DNA from 4 places in the Tardiphaga sp. 768_D3_N2_1 genome. Region 1 is predicted to be linked to each of the others. Evidence: predicted binding sites of a transcription regulator. Region 1 holds the regulator's gene; each other region holds the start of a gene.

Region 1 (4,250 bases):
GCTCCTGCAGCGCGGCGACCATATGCGGATGCGCATGACCGAGAGCGTTCACGGCAACGCCGCTGGTAAAATCGAGATAGCGCTCGCCATCGGTTCCAATCAGCCACGCGCCTTCACCGCGCTCGAAAGCGACATCCGCACGCGCGAAAACAGGCAGCAAGTGAGCCTGAGAGAGGGGCGAAGACGTTGCGTTGCTGGTCATAACCGTTCCGATCGAAAAGACTGCGGCCGCGTCGATGACAATTGTGCGAAATCGAACAACGGACCCTAGAAACGAAACGTGCCGCCCTTCTCGGGCGGCACGTGGGCATTATTCTATGTGTGCTGTGAAGACTGTCAACCGCGCACTGCGGCTTTCGAGTCACACGGAGTCGCAGAAAAAGCCGATTTTGCAGCTTTATTTGCAGAAGCATGTGGACGCGGCATGCCCGACTCTTGCGTGCGAGTCACGGCATATTGTAGCTTTTGCCTTGTCGGATACGACATCTCGTGCGGCGGTAGATCCTTTTGACACATCCAGTGCGGCGTAACAGCCGGACGCGAAATTCGCGCCCGGTGAGCGCTAAGGGATTCTGACCGCAGGGATTTTTGAAGTCTCAACTCGCAGCGCCGCCTGGTCAGGCCGGCGTTCACGAAGGGAAAACTGCGATGACGGTAATGACATGGACCGACGATCGCGTCGAACAGTTGAAGAAACTCTGGGAAGGCGGCCTCTCCGCCAGCCAGATCGCTGCGGAACTCGGCAACGTGACCCGCAACGCCGTGATCGGCAAGGTGCACCGTCTCGGCCTGTCCGGCCGCGCCAAGAGCCCCTCTTCGGCAGCTCCGCGGCAGCGCAAGGCGCGCCCGGCGCAGCAGATGGTACGCGTCGCCCGCCCGATGGCCCGCGGCAACACCGCGCTGGCCCATAATTACGAGGTCGAGGCCGAGCCCGATCCGATCGCCTATGACAATGTGGTGCCGATCAGCCAGCGCCTGTCGCTGGTCGAACTCAGCGACGCCACCTGCCACTGGCCAATCGGCGATCCGTCGAGCGCAGACTTCTACTTCTGCGGCGGCAAGGCCCTGACCGGCGCCCCTTATTGCGCGCATCACTCGCGCATCGCCTATCAGCCGGCAAGCGACCGCCGCCGCGCAGTACCGAAGCCGGCACGCTGAGCTGGAAGATATCTAAAGCAAATGAAAATGCCCGGTGATGAGCCGGGCATTTTTCGTTGGGGGCAGCAAGTGTGACCGAGAGACGCCTGAACCAAACTCAATGTCGTCCCCGCCTAGCACGCCGAAGGCGTGCGCGGGGCGGGGACCCATAACCACCGACTAAGTGGTTGGGGCGAGTATTCGCAGGCGTCCTGGATAGAGCCGAGAAGACGGAGGCTATGGGTCCCCGCCTTCGCGGGGACGACACAGCGTGTGTTGTTACTCCGCCGCCTTGTCGAAGCGGTCGTCCAGCGCGTAGCCGGCACCACGCACGGTGCGGATCGGATCCGGCTCGCCGGCGGGATTGAGCAGCTTGCGCAGGCGGCCGATATGCACGTCGACGGTGCGCTCGTCGATATAGATGTCGCGGCCCCAGACGCTGTCGAGCAACTGTTCGCGGCTGAACACGCGGCCCGGATGTTCCAGGAAGAACTCCAGCAGGCGATATTCGGTCGGACCGAGATCGATCGGGCGGCTTGAGCGCACGACGCGGCGCTTGTCACGGTCGAGTTCGATATCGCCAAACGCCAAGACGGTGGCGAGACGCTCGGGAGCTGCACGACGCAGCAGACCCTTCACGCGCGCCAGCAGCTCCGGCACCGAGAACGGCTTGACGATATAGTCGTCGGCGCCGGTGGCGAGACCGCGAACGCGTTCGCTCTCTTCGCCGCGCGCCGTCAGCATGATGATCGGCAGTGCCTTGGTTTCAGGCCGTGCGCGCAAACGGCGGCACAGTTCGATGCCGGACAGGCCCGGCAGCATCCAGTCGAGCACCACGAGATCCGGCACCCGCTCCTTCAAGCGGGTGTCGGCATCGTCGCCGCGAGCGACGGTTTCAACATCATAGCCTTCAGCGTCGAGGTTGTAGCGAAGAAGCGTCGTGAGGGCTTCCTCGTCCTCCACCACCAGAATGCGTGCATTCACAGCCATATGGTCAATATCCTCAGTGACGTCCGATAAGCCTTAAATCATGATCCTTGCGGGAAACCGGCTTCCGCTTTCCCGCATCATGCTTCAGGCCGTCGGCGTATTCGCGAATGTGGTCATGTCGCCCTTCGGGCGCTTGTCGAGGATCTGCTGGCCCTCGATCATGTAGAACACGGTTTCCGCAATGTTGGTGGCGTGGTCGCCGATCCGCTCGATGTTCTTGGCGCAGAACATCAGGTGGATACAGAACGAGATGTTACGCGGGTCTTCCATCATATAGGTGAGGAGTTCGCGGAACAGCGAGGTGCAGATCGCGTCGATTTCCTCGTCGCCCTTCCACACCGTCATGGCGGCGGGCAGATCGTGCGCGGCATAGGCGTCAAGCACGGCCTTGACCTGGGTGGTCACGAGGTCGGTCATGTGTTCGAGGCCGCGGATCAGCTTCAGCGGATGGAAGTCGCTGTCCAGTGCATTGACGCGCTTGCCGATGTTCTTGGAGAGATCGCCGATGCGCTCCAGATCGGTGGCGACGCGCAGCGCGCCGACGATCTCGCGCAGGTCGACAGCCATCGGCTGGCGCTTGGCGATGGTCAGCACGGCACGCTCTTCGATCGTGCGCTGCAACTGGTCGATCTCGGCGTCGGTGGCGACGACGCGCGCACCGAGCGCGACGTCTCGGCGGATCAACGCATCGACGGATTCGACGATCTGCCGTTCTGCGAGGCCACCCATCTCGGCGACGAGACGGGTCAGCTCCTGCAGATCGTCGTCGAAAGCCTTGGTGGTGTGTTCAAAAGCCATATCTAAATCCTCCCGCGAATATCGCGTCAGCCGAAGCGGCCGGTGATGTAATCCTGGGTGCGGCGATCGGTCGGCGACGTGAAGATCTTGTTGGTCTGATCGAACTCGATCAGCTCGCCGAGATACATGAAGGCCGTGGTGTCGGAGACGCGGGCCGCCTGCTGCATGTTATGGGTCACGATCGCGATCGTGTACTGATCCTTGAGCTCGTCGATCAGTTCCTCGATCTTCGCGGTCGAGATCGGATCCAGCGCCGAGCACGGCTCGTCGAACAGGATCACCTCCGGCCGCACCGCGATGGTGCGTGCGATGCACAGACGCTGCTGCTGACCGCCCGACAGGCTGAGGCCCGACGCGTTGAGCTTGTCCTTGACTTCGTTCCAGAGCGCACCGCCGCGCAGTGCCTTTTCGACGCGGCCATCCATCTCCGACTTGGAGATCTTCTCATAGAGACGGATACCGAAGGCGATGTTTTCGTAAATCGTCATCGGGAACGGGGTCGGCTTCTGGAACACCATGCCGACACGGGCGCGCAGCAGGTTGAGGTCCAGCTTCGGATCCAGAATGTTCTGGTTGTCGAGCATAAGCTGACCCTCGGCGCGCTGGCCGGGATACAGGTCATACATGCGGTTGAAGATGCGCAGCAGCGTGGACTTGCCGCAGCCCGACGGGCCGATGAACGCCGTCACGCGGTTCGCCATCAGCGTCAGGTTGATCTTCTTCAGGGCGTGATGTTCGCCGTAATAGAAGTTCAGATCGCGCACGGTGACCTTGGGCCGGGTCTCGCCCTGCAGGACCGACGGCGGCGGCATCGAGACGGAAGAAACGCCAGACGACACAGAAAGCTCACTCATTTTGCTGTCCTCTCGGCGCCGAGAATGCGTGCGCCAATGTTAAGGGCAAGTACGGTCAAGGTGATGATCAGGGCACCGCTCCAGGCGAGCTGTTTCCAGTACTCGTAGGGGCTCTGCACGAAGTTGTTGATGGTCACCGGCAGGTTGGCCATCGTCTTGGTGAGGTCGAGGCTGAAGAACTGGTTGCTCAGTGCGGTGAACAGCAGCGGCGCCGTTTCACCGGCGACACGCGCGGTCGCCAGCAGCACACCGGTGATGAGACCGGCGCGGGCTGCACGATAGGCGATCCGCTTGATGACCAGGGAGCGCGGCAGGCCGAGCGCCGAGGCCGCTTCACGCAGCGGGTTCGGCACGAGGCCGAGCATGTCTTCAGTGGTACGAACCACGACGGGGATCACGATCACGGCGAGCGCAAGCGAACCGGCGAGAGCCGAGAAGCCGCCCATCGGAACCACCACCGCACCATAAACG
Region 2 (4,250 bases), 180 kb from region 1:
TGTGCTTGAAGTCGATGCGATTGACATCGAAGCCTGCCACGAAAGTGTTGACCATGCCGAGCAGATGGCCCTCGAAGGTGGCATCCATGCGGTCGCCGACCTGCTGCTGCGTATGGAAGATCTCGAAATAGTCGCTGCGATCGATCTGGCCGGTGCCGGCATTGTAGCCGTAGGTCTCGACTTCCTTCCAGTGCCGCTTCGCATACATGTAGTAGAGCGTGTTGCGCAGGGTGATGCCGTCTGCGACCTGCCACTCGGTCTTCACCTGGTTCCAGCTGTCCTGATAGCGGATTTGGCTGTCGCTGACATTGTAGTTCTTGAAACGGATCGCCTCATTCAGCTGGCTATTGATCAGCGGCGTGCCGAAATAGCGTGACGGATGTCGGTCGCCATAGTCGGTCGAGATCGTCCAGGTGACGTCCTCGGTCTGCTTGATCTGCGCGGCGGCGTGCAGTGCGATGTTCGAGGTGTTGTCGCGATCGACCCAGCCATCGGACATGTTGCCGGTAACAGCGATGCGATAGGCAACGTCCTTGCTGACGGGCCCGCCGCTGTCGACCGCAATGCGGCGCGTCATGTTGCTGTCGAGCGAGATTTCGGCCTGATTACGCGGTACCCAGAGCGGCAGTTTTGAAATCACGTTGATGGCGCCACCGACGGCGCCTTCGCCATACATCACAGACGCCGGGCCGCGCAGCACTTCGATCTTCTCGGCGGTCCAGGTATCGAACGGGAAGTTCACAGTGCCGGCGCCGATGTAGAGGCGCGTGCCGTCATAGAGCGACATCACCGAACCGCTGCCGGCGAAGCCGCGGGTCGAGAAGGCAACGCCGCCATTGCCGGGGTCGCCGATGGCGGTGAAGCCGGTGGCGTTCTGCGTCACGGCATCGAGTACGTTCTGCTGGCCGCGTTCGGCCATGGTCTCGGCGGAGATCACCTCGACGCTGGCCGGCGTCTGCAAGCGCGTGAGGCCGAGACGGCTGCCGGTGGATGTGGTGCCCGTGAGGTTGAGCGTCGGCGCCGCAAAGACAGGGCCTGTCGGCGTGGCAGCCGGCGCGCCGGTATTGGCGGCGACATTGCGCTGCTGCCGCGAGCGCGCAGCGCGTGATGCGTTGCCTGATGTGGCGCGGCGTGCGCGCTGAGGCGTCGCCGACGGTTGAACGACAACAGGATCGAGCGTCTGGCTTCGCGGCGCAGCCTGCGACCAGCTTTCAGCAGGCCAGAACAGGCAAGTAAGAGCGACGGAGGAAAGAAGAGCTTTGAATTGCTTCGATGCGATGGGAGAAGCGGAGGTCATCTACGGGACTCGCGGTTACGTGGCACGTCACCGCAAACCAAGTCGTCCTGCCGCTTTCAAACAGGCAGTGTGACTTCCACCAGGACACCCCGCCCAATGTGCTCGCGTGTGACCACGACTGGCGGCAGGTCTCCTGGCTCGCGGGTCGGTGCCTGTCGCCGCCTTCCCAGGTGAACACCCAGTGGCTCTTGGCGCAGGCTCGCCGCTTACAGTTGCGGGGGCAGCCGCGGAATCGGGGGATCCCCCTCACCGCATTCCCTTTTGATCCCCGAAGGGAACCGTCACGTTCACGTTAAGGTGAAATTTCCAAATGTGTCAATCAAGCTGCCAATCATTCGCAGCTTGCCTTGGCGGGTGTTGATATTGCGCATCACCTGTCATCGCAGCGTCAAGCGAACTGCCTAGAGCCACTGGTGCCAGAGCCAGCAGGATCAGGAGTTCGCCATGGCATTCCTCTCTCGCCGTCGTTTCATGACTTACGCCGCAGCGAGCGGTGCGAGCTTTCTGGCGATGCCCTATCTCAGTCGCGCTGCCGATCGTCCTGCCGTCTCGCATGGCGTGCAGTCCGGCGATGTCGGGATCAACAGCGGCATGATCTGGTCGCGTGCCGATCGGCCGGCGCAGATGATGGTCGAAGTCGCGACCACGGACTCTTTCAGGAATGCGCGCGCATTGCCGCCGCTCACCGCGCTGTCTGAAACCGATTTCACCGCAAAACTGCTGCTCGACAATCTGCCTGCGGGACAGGACATCTTCTACCGCGTCAAATTCCGCGATCTGTCGCACCCCGAAATCGTCGGCGAACCGGTCATCGGCCGCTTTCGCACCGCGCCGGCGGATCGCCGCGATGTGTCCTTTGTCTGGGGCGGCGATGTCGCAGGCCAGGGCTGGGGCATCAATGCCGACGATGGCGGCATGGTCACCTATGCCACCATGCGCAAGCATAATCCGGATTTCCTGATCCATTCCGGCGACACGATTTACGCCGATGGCCCGATCCTGCCCGAAGTCAAATTGCCCGATGGCACGATCTGGAAGAACACCATCACGGTGCCGGAGAAAGCGAAGGTCGCCGAGACGCTCGATGAATTCCGCGCGGCGCACAAATACAATCTGCTGGACGACAATGTTCGCGTCTTCAATGCGCAGGTGCCGATTTTCGGCCAGTGGGACGATCACGAGGTCACCAACAACTGGTCGCTCTCGAAGCAGTTGCCGTCGTCTTACAAGGAGCGCGACATCACGCTGCTGGCGGCGCGCGGCGCCCGTGCCTTTCACGAGATGTATCCGATCTCGGTCAATCCCGCCGAACCCGGCCGCGTCTATCGCACGCTGAATTACGGCCCTCATCTCGAGGTCTTCATGCTGGACGAGCGCAGCTATCGCGGTCCCAACGGCCCGAACCTGCAGGAGACCTATGGTCCGGAGGCGTATTTCATCGGGCCGGAGCAGATGGCCTGGCTAAAGCGCGCCTTGATGGCGTCGAAGGCCACCTGGAAAGTCATCGCCTCCGACATGCCGATCGGCCTCGTCGTCTACGACAATGCCGCCGACAGGACGGGCTCGGAGGCGATCGCGCAGGGCGACGGTCCGGTGCGCGGTCGCGAGCTGGAAATCGCCGATATCCTGCGCTTCATCAAATCGGCCGGCATTCGCAACACGGTCTGGCTGACCGCCGACGTGCATTACACGGCGGCGCATTACTACAACCCGGACAAGGCGCAGTTTCAGGATTTCGAGCCGTTTTGGGAGTTTGTCTCCGGGCCGTTCCACGCCGGAACCTTCGGGCCGGCGGCGCTGGACAATACCTTTGGTCCGGAGGTCCGTTTCGTGAAGGCGCCGGGGCCTGACAAGCAGAATTTACCCCCGTCTGCGGGTATGCAGTTCTTCGGCCACGTCAAAATCGACGGCCAAAGCGGGCAAATGACCGTCACCCTGCGGGATCGGGCCGATACGGCCCTTTGGGCCACCGTTCTGGACCCGAAATTGGGCTAACCATTTGGCAGATTCGCATTGTTTTTCGGCGATTTCCCCCTATATTGCGCCGCAACGCGTCCGAGTACCCGGCCCCTTCTGGCCGGGTTTGCTTTTGGAGGGATTGCCCCAGCGCGTTTTCAGACGAGGCAGTTATCGAACGCGCTCGAGCGCAAGGCCCAACTCTAATTGATCTGGCCTTTGTCGAGCATGTCTTGTTGAACCCGCATCAGGGCACCCAGACCGTAAAACAGAAGAAGACCTATGAAACTTCGCAACATTGCTATCATCGCTCACGTTGACCACGGCAAAACCACCCTCGTGGACAAGTTGCTGCAGCAGTCCGGCACCTATCGCGACAATCAGCGCGTGCAGGAACGCGCGATGGATTCGAACGATCTCGAAAAAGAACGTGGCATCACCATTCTTGCCAAGTGTACCTCGGTGCTGTGGGAAGACACCCAGATCAACATCGTCGACACCCCAGGCCACGCCGACTTCGGCGGTGAAGTCGAACGCATCCTGTCGATGGTCGACGGCGTTATCGTGCTCGTCGACGCCGCTGAAGGCCCGATGCCGCAGACCAAGTTCGTGGTCGGCAAGGCACTCAAGCTCGGCCTTCGCCCGATCGTCGCGATCAACAAGGTCGACCGTCAGGACGCCCGCATCGACGAAGTCGTCAACGAAGTGTTCGACCTGTTCGCAGCACTCGATGCCACCGACGAGCAGCTCGACTTCCCGATCCTCTACGGATCAGGCCGCAACGGCTGGATGGCCAACAGCCCTGATGCCTCGCACGATGTTGGCATGAAGCCGCTGTTCGAGCTGGTGCTCAAGCATGTGCCGCCGCCGGTCGTCGAAGAAGGTCCGTTCCGCCTGCTCGGCACCATTCTCGAAGCCAACAACTTCCTTGGCCGCATCATCACCGGCCGTATCGCGTCGGGTTCGGTGAAGCCGAACCAGACCGTCAAGGTTTTGT
Region 3 (4,250 bases), 1.9 Mb from region 1:
TCCGACCGGCTTCTCCGGATCTTCTGCGGGCGAGGCCTCGATCAAACCGTCACGACCGAGAATATCCATCACGCGCGGCATCACGCCCGGCTCTGCATTTATCGTGACCGGCTGTTCGGGTGAGGATTCGCCGGTCAGTTCGGGATCGAGCAGGCGATGCGTGTAGTCGAAGGTCGGGCCGAGAACCTGACCACCCGGCATGTCCTTGAAGGTCGAGGACACGCGGCGACGCACCTGCATCTGCGAGGTATCGACGGGCTCGCTCGATCCGAAGCGCGGTAGCGTCGCGCGGAAGGCACGTAGCAGGAAGATCGCCTCGATCATGTCGCCGCGCGCCTGCTTGATGGCCAGCGCCGCGAGCTCGCGGTCATAGAGCGAGCCTTCGGTCATCACGCGATCGACGGCGAGACCGAGCTGATTGGAAATCTGCGCCAGCGACACTTCCGGCACAGCACGATCACCCCGGCGCTCATGGGCCAGCAGACGATGCGCATTTTCGATGGCACGTTCACCACCCTTGACGGCAACATACATGCTCAGCCCTCCTTCGGGACGAGGCGCGTGGTGCGGGGCAACGCGACGATGGCTTCGCCAGACACCAGCACGAGATCGATACCACGCGGAAACAGTGAAGCATTCAGCGCAAGACGATCCAGCAAGTCCGGCACGCCGATCGCAGCACGCAGGATTGTGGCACCGTCGATACCGGGGCCACGCAATTCATAGGCCGGGCCTTCAGTCAGGCTCGCCACCTGCAGAATGATCGTGGTGGAGCGATCCGGATATTCGCCGGAGCCGAATGCAAACTGCTCGAAGGACGGCAGCGCCGCGGGATCCGCCACCACGGCAAAGGCGCATACCGCCGGATCTGCAATCACGGGCGCGCTGGTGTGAAACTTGATCCACTTGGCGACATCCATCGTCGCCGCCAACCTGCTATCGAGCCAGACCGGCGTATCCTGATCGAACAGCGTCAGCGCGATGGCGGCCGCGCCGCGCATCATCGGCGCGGGTACACCCGAAACAGCCTGAATGCGCTGCACGGTACCCGGACGCGCCATCGCATCCATCACCGAACGGAAGGTCGATTGCGCCGCAAGCACCTTGTCCGCGAAACCGGCCGGCATTTCCGCAACTGTCGTCATGATCAGCCCTCCCCGCGCACGAGCGTATAGAAATCGACTTTGGTCGCCGCCGTCTCTGCGGCTTTCCGCTTGACATCCGCAACGACACGCGCACGCAGCGGGGTCAGCACCTGGGCTTCGACAGCATCTGAAAATTTAGCGGTCTGGATGAGCGCATCGCAGAGCGCGATCAGGTGCGCTTTCGCACCGTCACGGCCGAGCGTGTAACCGAAGCCAACCTCGCCGCTTGCGAGCCGTACAGCGGCACGCGACACCGTCGCCTCGCCGAGATTGAATGGCGCGCCATCGCCGCCGATCCGGCCACGCAGCATCACCAGGCCGTTTTCCGGCTGACGCAATTGTTCATGGGCGGGAACAGCGACCGCATCGAGATATCCGGCGATATCCGCCGTGGCGCAGTGCCCAAGGACCCCCATTGCCTCACGGCGCCGGGTCTGCTGGTCGTTCAGGGAGGATGAAGTCATGTCACCGTCGCTCAACAAGTTGTATGGTTTACTAGACAACTTTATAGGCGGAGGCAATGACCGTTTCGTGACAGCGGCACGATTTTTCGCTAATGCGTGGTCGACATCATTCCGGGACCGATTTTGTGACCATTCAGGACAAGCCAACAGGCGTTGCATTGTGGCGGCACGTCGCCGACGGCATCGAGCGCGGCATCGCCGATGGCCGCTATGGCGCTGGCGAAAAGCTGCCCGGCGAGACCGAACTGGCTGACATCTACCGCGTCAATCGCCACACGGTGCGCCGCGCCCTCGCAACCCTGGCCGAACGCGGCCTGGTGCGCGCCGAGCGCGGCAGCGGCACCTATGTGGAATCTCCCAAGCTTGCATATCCCTTGCGGTCACGTACACGCTTCTCGGAAATTGCCGGTGCCGGCGGGCGCGAGCCGCAAGCGCAGTTGATCGGAGCCTGGGACGATGTGGCAACACGCGATCTCGCCAGGCAGCTTGGCCTCAAAGCCGGCGCTCCGCTGATCCGCATCGAGGCGTTGCGCCTCGCTGACAAGACGCCTATCTGCGTCGGCACCAACTGGCTCTCGGCCGAACGCTTTCCCGATTTCGGCAAGGTCTATGAGCGCGTGCGCTCGATGACCAAGGCGCTGGCGCATTACGGTATCAAGGACTATCGCCGCGCCTCGACGAGGGTCACCGCGGGGATCATCGATGCCACCGATGCGACACGGCTTGGTGTCGCACTCGGGCGTCCGATCTTGATTGTCGATTCCATCGATGTGGATGCCGACGGCACCCCGCTGAGCGCCACACATTCACGTTTCGTCGCCGAGCGCGTCGAATTCGTGGTCGATAGCGGCTCGCTCTAGTTAGAACGGATCGGTGCCAAGACCCGGCACATCCGCCGGACGCGGCCCCGGCGCCGGCCACAGGAAACGGCGATCCTTCTCGGCAATGGCCACATCGTTGATGCTTGCCTCGCGGCGACGCATCAGGCCGGCCTCATCAAATTCCCACTGCTCATTGCCATAGGAGCGATGCCAGTTGCCGGCGTCGTCGTGCCATTCATATTGAAAGCGCACGGCAATGTGATTGCCGTCGAATGCCCACAGATCCTTGATCAGCCGGTATTCGTGCTCCTTCGCCCATTTACGAGTGAGGAATTCGACGATCGCCGGGCGCCCCTGAAAGAACTCGCCGCGATTGCGCCAGGTCGAATCCTCGGTATAGGCGAGCGACACTTTCACCGGATCGCGTGAATTCCACGCGTCTTCGGCCATGCGGGCCTTCTGGGCGGCGGTTTCTCGGGTGAAGGGCGGAAACGGTGGACGCGACATGGGACCCTCGGCTTTGCGATGTGCCGGGGATTGTAGCCTTGCCGCATGTGGAGTCGATGCCGTTTCGCCTATCGCACGATTGTTAAATCTGATCGGCCTTCATGGCGATCCGGAGCGCTTTCGGGATCGGCTTGGCGCGGCCGCCGGACACGAAAGCCACCTTTACCTTGGCTTCGAGCAACAACTCATCGCCGCGCCGCACTTCCTGATGCAACGTGATCGAGGCACCCTTCACATCGAGCGGCCGCGTCACGATCTCCAGCAGATCGTCCATCCGCGACGGCTTGAGGAACTCAAGCTGCATCGAACGCACCACGAACGCAAAACCCGGCGCTTCGCTTTCGGCCTCGGCAAACAGCGCGCGCTGATCGGCGCCGAGCAGCCGCAGATAGTTCGTGCGACCGCGCTCCATGAAGCGCAGGTAGTTGGCGTGATAGACGATGCCGGAAAAATCCGTGTCTTCGTAATAGACGCGCACCTGCATGCGATGCAAGCCGTCGGCGATGGCGCCGTCAAGATGGGAGGTCGTCGAGACTGTCATTGCGAAAAACCGTGAGATGCGAGCGGCAACACGTGATCGCGCGTCAAAGGTGCCAAAACGATGGCCTCCGGTGCAGCCGGATCAATCCAGAGCGCTTCGGCAATCTCGGCCTGCGGCATGATCGCGCCATCGACCTTCACCGCATAGACACTCGCCTGCACCTGCCATCCCGGTTCATTGGCGGCAATACTGTTGAACTGCCCAAGCGCTTGCGCGGAGCCTGGCACCATCCGGCAACCGAGCTCCTCGCTAATCTCGCGTTCCAGCGCGGCCAGATCGTCTTCGCCAGCGTCACGCTTGCCGCCCGGCTGCATGAAGGCCTCGGTGCCGCGCTTGCGCACTACCAGCATGCGCCCGTTATCGTCGCGGATCAGCGCGGCTACCACGCCGATAATCTTATCGGTCATCGCGCTACTCCTCTTCGCCAAACAACCCGATCTGACTCGCATCGCGTTTCGGCTCCTGCAGTCCCAGGTGCTTGAACGCATGCGAGGTCAGCAGCCGGCCGCGCGGAGTGCGCTGCAGATAGCCGCACTGGATCAGATAGGGCTCGATGATGTCCTCGATGGCGTCGCGCGGCTCGGACAGAGCGGCCGCCATGGTTTCGACGCCGACCGGGCCGCCGGCATAGTTCATGGCGATGGTGGTGAGATAGCGGCGATCCATCGCATCGAGACCCGCACTGTCGACTTCCAATGCGGAGAGCGCATGGTCGGCGATCTTGCGATTGATCGCGGCGGCATCGGCCGCCGAGGCGAAGTCGCGCACGCGG
Region 4 (4,250 bases), 1.9 Mb from region 1:
GTATGCGTCGAAATCTCGCAGGCCAAAACCGGCGCTGCTGCAATCCTTAACACTCACTTCACCTTCGGGTGTAAGGATACCCGCATAGATTGTACCCCCGCGAGATTTGATTATGGCATTTGGACTGTTCCGCAAGCGGCAGCCCGATCAGGCTGCGCAGGTACCTCCGCCCGAAAAGATCGTGGCAGCAGAGGTTTCGACGACCTCGGAAGCAGATTCTGCAAGCGACATCCTGGAGTTGCTGGAACTCGAACTGGGCGCGCTTATCCGCCAGCTCGAGCGCGCGGCAACTTCGGTGGCCGGCGGCGCCGAATCGACCGCGACGACCCTCTCCGCCATCCGCGCCCGCACCGATGTCCTGGCCGACCGCAGCAGCGCCGCGCAATCCACCGCCACCACCTTTGCGCAGGCTGCCGACAAGTTCACCCATTCGGCCGAGGGCATCGGCGCGCAGGTGCGCGATGCCTCTAGGCTCGCGGATGAGGCCGGCGCCGCCGCTCATGAAGCCAGCGCCAATGTGGACCGGCTGCGCGACTCCTCTGCCGCGATCAGCAACGTCCTCGACCTGATCGCGCAGATCGCCCGGCAGACGACAATGCTGGCGCTGAACGCGACTATCGAGGCGGCACGTGCCGGCGCCGCAGGCCGCGGCTTCTCGGTGGTCGCTACCGAGGTCAAGGCGCTCGCAGTGCAGACGGAGAACGCTACCGAAGAGATCAAGAAGAAGATCGACACCCTGCAGCGCGACGCAGCGAGTTCGGTCGACGCGGTGCATCGCATCTCCACAGCCATCGACGCGATCCGCCCGGTCTTTGCCAATGTCAACGGCGCGGTCGCCGAGCAGAACGCAACAACCAGCGAGATGTCGCATAACGCAGCCACAGCCTCGCAATTCATCGTCTCGGTCGGCGACAGCGCCGCGGAAATCGATAGCGCAGCAAAGGAAGCGGCCGCCCATGGCGAACATGTCGCGCTGGCCGGTCAGGCCGTGACGATGTTTGCCTCGCGGCTGAAGTCGCGTTGCGCAGTGCTGCTTAAACAAAGCGAGCGCGAAGACGAGCGACGACGCGAAAAGCTGCCATGTCACCTCAATGTCGATCTTCAGACGCGCACCGGCCAGATCAGCGCGCCGGTCTATGAAATCTCGATGGACGGCATCCTGATCGGCGGACCAGACGCGAACCGGCTTCCATTGCACGACATCGTTGCTGCCGAACTGAGCGAGGTCGGCCCCTGCCGCCTGCGCATTGCCGAACATTCCCCCGCGGGGGCACAGGCACTGTTCGTCGCGCCCGACAACCATCTCATCAGCCGGATCGAAGACCGGCTATGGGCAATTCATGACGAAAACACCGAATTCGTTACCCGCGCCATTGATGCCGGCGCGGTGCTCAACAAGATCTTTGCCGACGGTATTGCATCCGGTGCTATCAGCATCGACGACATGTTCGATGACAACTACGTCGAGATCCCCGGCTCCAATCCGGTACAATACCGGACCAAGATTCTCGGCTGGGCCGACCGCGCGCTGCCGGAATTCCAGGATGCCTTTCTGGCAAAAGACTCCCGCATGGCGTTCTGCGCCATGATCGACCGCAACGGCTATCTGCCGGTGCATAACAGCATCTATTCCAAGCCGCAGCGCCCCGGCGACGTCGCCTGGAACACTGCCAACAGCCGCAACCGCCGCATCTTCAACGATCCGGCTGGATTGGCCGCCGGTCGCAACACCCGCTCCTATCTGATCCAGAGCTATGCTCGCGACATGGGCAATGGCCAGACCGTGATGATGCGCGAGATCGACGTGCCTGTGCGCATACAGGGACGCCATTGGGGCGGCTTCCGTACGGCGTACAAATTATGATTTGAGTTTGCACACGGCGCTGCGCTGTCACCTGAGACCTGGCGCAGCGCCGCATATTCCGTCTGTGAGCGGGCTAGCGGCCAAAACTGCCAAGCCCTCCTAGCCGCCGCTCGTTCGGCCTTCCGCATTGTCATCTCCGCCGTATGAACCGCCGCCATATCCGTATGGCGCGCCGTATCCATATGAACCGGGGCCGGCACCAAATCCGGGATAGACCATGACGGGGGCGCTTCCTTCATACCGGGCGTGAGAGGACATGATCCGTCGATGCTTGCTGGCAGCGCTATGCCCGTCTTTGGCCTGCGCGGTCCAGCTCGTAGTGCTGGCGATCAGTAAAGCGGCGCCCAACTCAATGAGCCCCGCGACCTCAGATGCGCACGCTTGGCCCTCAAGGCAGCGCCAATCACGCGTAGTTGAATTTCAGCTTGCGGTATCCCGTCCTGCATCGACACAGCAGCGACGAGACCCGTCGGGGGCCATTCTCACCGCTCGCCATAAAGTTGGGAGGCAGTGTCACACCGCTGACATTTGCATCGGTCCATAACCGTGGACCCATTCGATACCAGCGGAGCAGCCATGACCGAACATTCCCTCGACGACGCGCAAGCGATTCACGACCGCATTCGCGCAGAAATGCTGGACGGCTTCGACGAAGAACTCGAGCTCGAGATCGATGACGATCATCTCGACGCCCTGACCAACGAAATGTCCGACCACAGCCCGGCGGAGACCATCGAGCGACGCCTCTATTTCAAGGAACTATTCCGCCTGCAGGGTGAATTGGTGAAGCTGCAGAGCTGGGTGCAGCAGAACAAGCTCAAGGTCGTGGTGATCTTCGAGGGTCGCGATTCCGCTGGCAAGGGTGGCGTGATCAAGCGGATCACCCAACGGCTCAATCCGCGCGTCTGCCGCGTTGCCGCCCTCCCCGCACCGAATGAGCGCGAACGCACCCAGTGGTACTTCCAGCGTTACGTCTCGCACCTGCCTGCCGGCGGCGAGATCGTGCTGTTCGATCGCAGCTGGTACAATCGCGCCGGCGTCGAGCGCGTAATGGGTTTCTGCACCGAGGACGATGTACAGGAGTTCTTTCGCTCGGTGCCGGAATTCGAACGCATGCTGGTGCGCTCCGGCATCATTCTGATCAAATACTGGTTCTCGATCACCGACGAAGCGCAGCACCTGCGCTTCTCGATGCGCATCGCCGACCCGCTGAAGCAGTGGAAGCTCAGCCCGATGGACGTTGAGGCGCGCACCCGCTGGGAGCAATACACCAAGGCCAAGGAAGCGATGCTCGAACATACGCATATTCCGGAAGCCCCGTGGCATGTGGTGCAGGCCGTCGACAAGAAGAAGGCACGCCTGAACTGCATCGCGCACCTGCTCGAACAGATCCGCTATCAGGATGTCGAACATCCGCCGGTGATCCTGCCCGCGCGCGTCCGCAATCCCGACTATCACCGCACGCCGGTACCAGCCGAGATGTATGTGCCCGAAAAATACTGAGCATCTCGGCGGCAGGCGGCCCTTGGATGGCGGCCTGCCGACGGGCAACGTTGTGCCTTGAACAAAACGCCTCCGTTTTGAATAAAACGCCTGTACGCCCGTAATCGCACGCTCGCGAACGTTGCGTCATTGCCTGCAGTTGCAGCCCAATGCTGAAACACCACGCCCGCATCACATAGTTGCGATATTCCTTCTATTGAAATGATGATCGCAAGCTTATACTCATTCCAAACGACCTTCTGACGGGCGTTGTGGACGCTTCCGTCGCAGTGGGTGTTGGTCGATGGGGGCACCATGGCGACAAATCTCACGATCAATGGCGAACAGAAGACGTTCGACGCACCGGACGACATGCCCCTGCTCTGGGTGCTGCGCGACATTCTCGGCATGACCGGCACGAAATTTGGCTGCGGCGTCGCGCTTTGCGGTGCGTGTACCGTGCATGTGGATGGCAAGGCTGTGCGCTCCTGCCTGCTGCCGATCAGCGCGGTGAGCGGGCGAGCGATCACCACCATCGAAGGCGTCGGCGCCACGCCAGTCGGCGCCAAGGTGCAGAAGGCCTGGCTCGATCTCGAAGTCATTCAATGCGGCTACTGCCAATCCGGACAGATCATGTCGGCGGCGGCGCTCCTCGCTTCTACGCCGACCCCCGACGATTCTGACATTGATGCCGCCATGGCCGGAAATATTTGTCGCTGCGGCACCTATGTCCGGGTGCGTGAAGCCATCAAACATGCTGCCTCCGAACGGCAAACCTAGGAGTCGGCTATGAAACTTGCAAACAACATGCTTGTTGCGGCCGGTCCTGCAAACAAGCCTTCCGGCCTGTCACGGCGCAATCTGCTCGCTGGCGCCTTCGCCGGCGGCTTTATGCTCGCTTTCC

What was found. Region 1 encodes PhoB, which activates phosphate uptake and scavenging genes when phosphate is short. Its sites were predicted from a motif close to TGTCATNNANCTGTCAT; they were not measured.
Region 2: the regulator PhoB is predicted to act here: its motif matches at 1,673-1,689, upstream of AB8A27_RS26270 (alkaline phosphatase D family protein).
Region 3: the regulator PhoB is predicted to act here: its motif matches at 1,666-1,682, upstream of phnG (phosphonate C-P lyase system protein PhnG).
Region 4: the regulator PhoB is predicted to act here: its motif matches at 2,376-2,392, upstream of ppk2 (polyphosphate kinase 2).

The regions. Positions count from the first base shown of each region.
Region 1 covers NZ_CP197245.1:5,762,510-5,766,759, reverse strand. Annotated here, with positions in the region: gene AB8A27_RS27090 (aspartate aminotransferase family protein) at 1-202, opposite strand, end outside; gene AB8A27_RS27085 (GcrA family cell cycle regulator) at 649-1,158, shown strand; gene phoB (phosphate regulon transcriptional regulator PhoB) at 1,417-2,121, opposite strand; gene phoU (phosphate signaling complex protein PhoU) at 2,212-2,925, opposite strand; gene pstB (phosphate ABC transporter ATP-binding protein PstB) at 2,952-3,779, opposite strand; gene pstA (phosphate ABC transporter permease PstA) at 3,776-4,250, opposite strand, start outside.
Region 2 covers NZ_CP197245.1:5,577,522-5,581,771, forward strand. Annotated here, with positions in the region: gene AB8A27_RS26265 (TonB-dependent receptor) at 1-1,297, opposite strand, end outside; cobalamin riboswitch at 1,404-1,595, opposite strand; gene AB8A27_RS26270 (alkaline phosphatase D family protein) at 1,742-3,292, shown strand; gene typA (translational GTPase TypA) at 3,536-4,250, shown strand, end outside.
Region 3 covers NZ_CP197245.1:3,831,919-3,836,168, forward strand. Annotated here, with positions in the region: gene AB8A27_RS18025 (carbon-phosphorus lyase complex subunit PhnI) at 1-534, opposite strand, end outside; gene phnH (phosphonate C-P lyase system protein PhnH) at 537-1,145, opposite strand; gene phnG (phosphonate C-P lyase system protein PhnG) at 1,148-1,609, opposite strand; gene phnF (phosphonate metabolism transcriptional regulator PhnF) at 1,735-2,469, shown strand; gene AB8A27_RS18045 (nuclear transport factor 2 family protein) at 2,470-2,937, opposite strand; gene ybgC (tol-pal system-associated acyl-CoA thioesterase) at 3,020-3,478, opposite strand; gene AB8A27_RS18055 (NUDIX hydrolase) at 3,475-3,885, opposite strand; gene ruvB (Holliday junction branch migration DNA helicase RuvB) at 3,890-4,250, opposite strand, start outside.
Region 4 covers NZ_CP197245.1:3,839,582-3,843,831, forward strand. Annotated here, with positions in the region: gene AB8A27_RS18085 (methyl-accepting chemotaxis protein) at 113-1,864, shown strand; gene ppk2 (polyphosphate kinase 2) at 2,441-3,367, shown strand; gene AB8A27_RS18095 ((2Fe-2S)-binding protein) at 3,662-4,126, shown strand; gene AB8A27_RS18100 (molybdopterin cofactor-binding domain-containing protein) at 4,136-4,250, shown strand, end outside.